DNA from 2 places in the Hymenobacter sp. 5516J-16 genome. Region 1 is predicted to be linked to the other one. Evidence: riboswitches for the same ligand, from Rfam matches in the RefSeq annotation. Region 1 holds a riboswitch; the other holds the start of a gene.
The links. Region 1 has a riboswitch for cobalamin ahead of MUN84_RS00755 (acyl-CoA thioesterase). Riboswitches for the same ligand answer to the same signal wherever they lie in the genome.
Positions count from the first base shown of each region.

Region 2: another riboswitch for cobalamin. It lies ahead of MUN84_RS08270 (TonB-dependent receptor); the one in region 1 lies ahead of MUN84_RS00755 (acyl-CoA thioesterase).

Region 1 covers NZ_CP095058.1:138,713-142,109, forward strand. Annotated here, with positions in the region: gene MUN84_RS00750 (MFS transporter) at 1-754, opposite strand, end outside; cobalamin riboswitch at 855-1,072, shown strand; gene MUN84_RS00755 (acyl-CoA thioesterase) at 1,256-1,660, shown strand; gene MUN84_RS00760 (hypothetical protein) at 1,827-2,159, shown strand; gene MUN84_RS00765 (NAD(P)/FAD-dependent oxidoreductase) at 2,259-3,397, shown strand, end outside.
Region 2 covers NZ_CP095058.1:1,667,562-1,670,958, forward strand. Annotated here, with positions in the region: gene MUN84_RS08255 (THUMP-like domain-containing protein) at 1-411, shown strand, start outside; partial or broken gene MUN84_RS24480 (DNA-3-methyladenine glycosylase) at 593-1,239, opposite strand; cobalamin riboswitch at 1,340-1,559, shown strand; gene MUN84_RS08270 (TonB-dependent receptor) at 1,730-2,245, shown strand; gene MUN84_RS08275 (TonB-dependent receptor) at 2,212-3,397, shown strand, end outside.

The DNA.
Region 1 (3,397 bases):
GGCCCACTACGGTCAGAATTTCGCGGGGGTGCTGAAGTAATACCCGCAGCTGGCTGGGCCGCTGGGGCTGGCCGGTAGCCGGGGCGGTTTGCCGGGTGAAAGCATCGGTTTCTTCCATGCTGCGGCGCAGGTACAGGGCCACCAGGGCGGCTATGGCCCCCAGGGCAAACGGCACCCGCCAGCCCCAGGCGTACATTTCCGCCGGGGTAAGCCACTGCTGCAATCCTAGCTGCACCAGCAAGGCCAGCAGTTGCCCGGCAATCAGGGTTACGTACTGAAAGCTGGAGAAAAAGCCCCGGTTGCGCTGGTCGGCCATTTCGCTTAGGTAGGTAGCCGAGGTACCGTACTCCCCGCCCACGCTCAGGCCTTGCAGCAGCCGCGCTACCACCAGCAGCACGGGCGCAGCTACCCCAATCTGGCTATAGGAGGGCGTAAGAGCAATCAGCAACGAGCCGCCGCACATGAGCAGCACCGAGGCCAGCAGGGCGGCTTTGCGGCCGGCGCGGTCAGCATACACCCCCATCAGCCAGCCCCCGAGCGGACGCATTAGAAACCCCACCGCGAAAATGGCCGCCGAGTTGAGCAGCTGGGCCGTCAGGTTGCCTTTGGGGAAAAAGGCCGGGGCGAAATACAGAGCAAACGCGGAGTACACGTACCAATCGTACCACTCCACCAGGTTGCCCACCGAGCCGCTGAAAATGGAGCGGATGCGGGAAGCCATGGTGCGCGGAGCAGCGGGCGGAAGCTGAGGCATAGAAGCGGGGCAGAAAACCAGGAAGGCGCGCAAAATAGCGGAAGTGCCCGGAAGCCGGCGGTTCTGCTACCTTTGGCGCTTCGTTCTTTGGCGGTATTTTCCAGTCAGACGAGCGGCAGGTTGCCCGTCCCCGGTGGGGGTAGGCATGAAAAGGGAACCGGGTGCAACTCCCGGAAAGACGCGCTACTGTAAGTGCCCGCCGCCACGCCTGGCGGCAGATGCTTCCCACGTAACCCATTGCCCACGCCTACGCGGCGGGTGAGAAGGGCGGGAAGCATGGCACAAGTCAGGAGACCTGCCCGCCGCTTTTGTTGATAAGGCTCCTTCGCGACTTGAGGACCCTTGTCGGGTGCTGCGGCGTGGGGCCAGTGGGCAGAAGGCGTGGGCTTTCTACCTGGGCGCGGGGCGTAGTAATTCGATGAAGGTAGTATGGTGAAACAAGGGCCAGGAAAAGCGGCCAGAACGCTGCTACACCCGTTTTTTCACCTACCCTTGCTTGCCATGCTACCGCTCGAAGAAAAAATCAGCCGCGCCGAAACGCGCATTTTCAAGGCCGTATTTCCCAACACCACCAACCACTACGACACCCTGTTCGGAGGCACTACCCTGCACCTCATGGACGAAGTAGCCTTTATTACGGCCACCCGGTTCAGTCGCCTCAAAATGGTGACCGTGTCGTCTGACAAAGTCGACTTTACCCACCCCATTCCCGGCGGCACGCTGGTGGAGCTGATCGGGCGCGTGGAGCACGTGGGCAACACCAGCCTGAAGGTGCGCGTGGAGCTGTTCGTGGAGCAGATGTACTCCGAGGAGCGCCACCGGGCCGTGTCGGGGCTGTTCACGTTTGTGGCCATCGATGAGCATAAACGACCCGTACGTATTCTGGGGCCCGCTGCTGTCGTATAGATGAATAGCTATTTTTAGAGCTTCAACAAACTAACTATATGACGGTTACACTCTATGGCTGGATTTTTCCCAGAGCCGTCCGAACCTTTCTGCGCGCTTTCAAGGTTTAACAGGCCTCTCCTCCCTATCACGTTGATATGGCACCCGACCCCACTACACTCCTGAAATGAATTCTCGCCTGGAACAGTCGTTTCGGGAAGCGGACCTGGCCCGCGAAGAACTAACTGACTCTATGGCAAACTCTGTGGCCGCGAACTGCGACCTACTCCACCACGGCCTGGTAAGCGCCAAAGGATTGGAAGTCACGACGGAAATGTACCGTCACCTACTCGGCCAGCTCCTACGCCACCCCTCCGGCGAAGTCCGCACCCAGGCCTTGACGCTGTTTAATGAGGCCATGGAAAAATTCTGGCCCCGCCTGCAGAATACTACCCCGCCCCCGGCGGCGGGCACTAGGCGCACCCCGCCCCCGAGCAGCCTCAGGCCTTGCGGAACCTAAAATGGATTCCGCAAGGCCTGAGGCTGTTTTTAGCTGCGTATCTTTGCGCTTCGTTACCCCTGTTACCGGTTCAAAGGCTAACTCCCTTTCACCCTTTTTATGAGTGAGAAACAAGAAATTGAGCTACTGCTCCCGCCGGAGGTAGCCTACGACGAGCTGGCCCGCTACCGCGCCCTCCTCGATGCCGCGGGCCTAATACCCGGCCAAGCCGATTTTGTGCATCTGCGCAAGCGCTCCATTGATGCGCGCGGCCGCCAGCCCCTGGTGCGCCTACGCGCCGACATCTACCAAACGCCCCCGCCCACGGACCTGTTCGGCCCCTGGTTTCAGTACCCGGACGTAAGCCGGGCCCGCCGCTCTGTCATCATCGTGGGGGCCGGGCCAGCCGGGCTATTTGCCGCTTTGCGGGCCATTGAGCTGGGTATCCGGCCGATTGTGGTGGAGCGGGGCAAAGATGTGCGCACCCGCCGCCGCGACCTGGCCGCCCTGAACAAGGAGCACGTAGTCAACCCTGATTCCAACTACTGCTTCGGCGAAGGCGGGGCCGGCACCTACTCCGACGGCAAGCTCTACACCCGCTCCACCAAGCGCGGCGACATCCAGCGCATCCTGCGCCTGCTGGTGCAGCACGGCGCTACCCCCGATATTCTGGTGGATGCCCACCCGCACATTGGCACCAACAAGCTGCCCTACGTGGTGGCGGCCCTACGCGAGAGTGTGCGTCAGGCCGGCGGGGAGGTTCACTTTGATACGCGGGTCGATGACCTCATCCTGGAAAACAACCGCCTGCGCGGGGTAGTAACGGCTACTGGCCAGGCTCTGGAAGCCGACGCCGTAATTCTGGCCACCGGCCACTCGGCCCGCGACATCTACGAGCTGCTGCACCGCCGGGGCGTGCTGATCGAAGCCAAGCCCTTTGCCCTGGGCGTGCGCGTGGAGCACCCCCAGGCCCTCATCGACCAAGCTCAGTACCGCCGCCAAGACCGGGGTGTGCTGCCCGCCGCCTCCTACGCGCTGGTGCACCAAACCCAGTGGAAAAACCAGCAGCGGGGCGTATTCTCGTTTTGCATGTGCCCCGGCGGCTTTATTGTGCCGGCCGCTACCTCGCCCGGCGAGGTGGTAGTAAACGGCATGAGCCCCAGCCGCCGCGACTCGCGCTTTGCCAACTCGGGCATTGTGGCGGCCGTGGAGTTGGAGGACATGGACGTGCGCCAGCACGGGGCCCTGGCCGGCTTGCG
Region 2 (3,397 bases), 1.5 Mb from region 1:
CGGCTGAACCGGGCGCGCGAAGCCCGCGCCATTGCCCGCTACGCCGAGCCGCAGCAGTACCTGTATGAACCCAACGTGGCCGTACTCAAGGCCGGCGCGTTCCGCAGCATCGGGACGGCCTACGAGATGCTCAAGCTGCACCAGCACAGCCACCTCTACACTTCTGATGTACTGCGCCCGGAGTTTCCCGGCCGCATCTTCCGCATCAAGGCGGTGGAGAAATACGACGGCCAGGCCCTGCGCACCCACCTCGGCCCCGAGGCCCGCGCCCACGTCACTACCCGCAACTTCCCCGATACCGTGGCCGAGTTCCGCCACCGCACCGGCATCCGCGAGGGCGGCGACCTGTACCTATTTGCTACCACCAATCTGGAAGGCAAACTTATGGTCCTGGTCTGCGAGAAGCTCTAAGCGGTAAATGAGTGAAATGGTGAGTTGGTGACCTAGTGAGTTTGAAAAAGCCCGTCATCCTGAGCGCCGCGAAGGACCTTGTCACGCAAGAACGAGACGTTGTTACGTTCATTATTCCTGCGTGACAAGGTCCTTCGCGGCGCTCAGGATGACGGGCTGTTGTTATGCTACTTCAACTCACTCACCGTGCCGGGCTAGTCCAGGGGTTGCCTTTGAGGCGGAAGCGCCAGGGTAGAGTGGCATCTTCGCCGGCGTAGTCGATGCCTACTCGGGGCGAGGCCACAATGCTGTCCTCGGGCACTACGTCGCCGCGGTCTTCCAGCCAAACGACGTCGCCGGTTACGGGCAGGCTGTAGTGAGCAGTGGTAAGGCCGAGGGCTTGGGTGAGCAGGCCGGGGCCGCCCGTGAGGTTGCGGCGTACCTCCGTCATGCCCCGGCGCAGTAGCATTTCCGGAATGCCTTCCGTAGGCTCCAGCCCCGAATCAGTACGGCGTCGGCTTTACCGGCTTCGTTGGTAATGATGTTGAAAAGGACGTAACGCCCGTAGATCAGGTAGGTGTAGGCCACGCCGCCAGGTTCGTACATCACGCGGGTGCGCGCTGTGTAGCGGCCCAGGTGAGAGTGGCAGGCTTGGTCGTTGATATGGGCGTAGGCTTCTGTTTCCACGATGCGGCCGCCGGTAAGCACCCCGTTAATGCGCGTGAATAGATATTTACCGAGCATTTCGCGGGCAATAAGCACAGGATCGGGGCGACGATAAAACTCAGCGGTCAGCTTCATGACTGGATAACTGGGTAGGGAGGAGCTAGTGGTACCGGCTGTTTGCATAAAGGTTACAAAGCCGAGCTTTCTTGTCCTCTACCCAATAGCTTCTCTTTACTGGCCCAGCTGATCTGATTGCTCTCCTAGCTTCTTTCTGACTTTGCTGTTACCTTTGCAGCGTAGAGGTGGCCGGACCCCGATTGGGGGCGAGGCTGAAAAGGGAATCCGGTTTAATTCCGGAGCTGTCCCCGCAACTGTACGCTTCACGAGTCGGCGCGTCATCACCGGCCACTGTTTCACAGGCACTTTCCTTGGAAAGCCGCCGAAATGGGAAGGCGACGCGCCCGGAGCAAGCCAGGAGACCTGCCTCTGCATTTCCCATGTTCAGCGCCTGCGGAGGAAGGGCGGAGAATGAATGCAGTGGCGGCGTTTCAGCGCGGCTAGATTTTCGTCTGTTTTCGGCCTCGGCTCCGAGGAAGCCGCGAGTGGCTTTGCTGCCCGCGCAACCCTGGGGTTTTGAACTGAATTTTTCGATTGCGAAAATTTGGTTCGGAAGATGCATTTTCTGAAGTGGCTGCCCCTAAAGCAGCTAGGCCCATTCCTCGGCTGCGCGAGCCTGCTGGCCGTGGCGCAGCCCCTGGCGGCCCAATCGGCCTTACCTCCTGACACGGCGCGCACCCAGCGTTTGCCTACCGTGCGCGTGGCGGGCGTTCGGCCCGACCGATTTGCCGTAGGAAGCCGCCGGCTCACCCTAGATTCATTGGCGCTGGCCAACTACCGCACCAGCACGCTAGCAGAGGTGTTGAGCGCCCGCACGGCCCTGTACCTCAAGAATTACGGGCCCGGGCAACTCGCGTCCATTACCATGCGGGGCACCTCGGCCCGGCACACGGCGGTGCTCTGGAACGGTTTCAACATCAACCTGCCTTCCCTAGGCGAAGCCGACTTTGCCTTGCTGCCGACTGCTGGCGCTACGCAAGTAGATATTCAGCCGGGGCCAGCCAGCGCCACCTATGGCAACGGAGCCGTGGGGGCACAGTGTTGCTTTCCTCGCCGGTACGTTGGGGAGTAGGCTGGCGGGCCGTGGGGCAGGTAGAAGCAGGCAGCTTTGGGCTGCGAGCCGGCACCTTGGAAGTGGGGTTCAGCAACGAGAAGCTAGCCGTGCGCACCAGTTTGCTCTACCGCCAGGCCGACAATAACTTCCCGTACTTCGAGCAGGTAGCCACCGGGCGTGTCCGCCGGGAGCAGGAAAACGCGGCCCTGCAGCAAGCCAGCTTCACCCAAGACCTAACCCTGCGCCTGGGGCAGCATGGGGAGCTAACGGCCGCCGCATGGCTGACCGACGCCGACCGCCAGATTCAGCCTGGCATTGGCACCAATAATACTAACGCCCAGGAGCGGGACCAAAGTCGCCGCCTCATGGCCGGTTACCGCCACGTAAGCACCCGCCACGAGTGGGCCGGCCGGGTGGCCTGGTTTGAGGACGTCATCAACTACCGCGACGACGTGAGCGGCCTGAGCGAATCAACGGTGCGCACTACCCAGGCCCAAGCCGAGCATACCTGGACCTTCGCACCTAACGCCTCCTTACGGGTAGGGGCCGAGGCCCAGCACTTTGCGGCCCAGGTAGATGGCTACGGCACTCAGCCCCGCACCGAAAACCGCTTTTCCGGCTTTGCCCTGCTCCGCTACGACCCGCGGTCCCGCCTGCGCTTGTCCCTGAATGTGCGCCAGGCCGTATTGCCGGGCCAGCAGCCCCCACTCACGCCCACGGCCGGGGCAGAATGGGAAGTAGTGCAACTGGGCGCCCAAGCGCTCAGCCTGAAAGCCAGCGCCTCTCGCAGCTACCGCGCCCCTACCCTCAACGAGCGATACTGGCGCCCCGGCGGCAACCCCAATCTGCTACCCGAACAAGGGTTTGGCTACGAAGGCGGGGTAGTGCACACGCTATCCAAGCCAGCAGCTCACTTGCGCCTACAAACCGAACTCACGGCCTACCACCAGCTGGTAGACAACTGGGTGCAATGGACGCCGGGCGCCTCGTACTGGTCGCCGCGCAACCTGCGGCAGGTGCGGGCCCAGGGCCTGGAGGCCAGCAGTCAGCTTAGCTGGCAGCCGGGAGCCTATCAGCTGGCAGCTCGGGCTTCTTACGCCTTCACCCACTCGCAGAAAACCCAGGGTGCGGCCTCCGACTCCGACCCCGTGGGCCGGCAACTACCGTTCG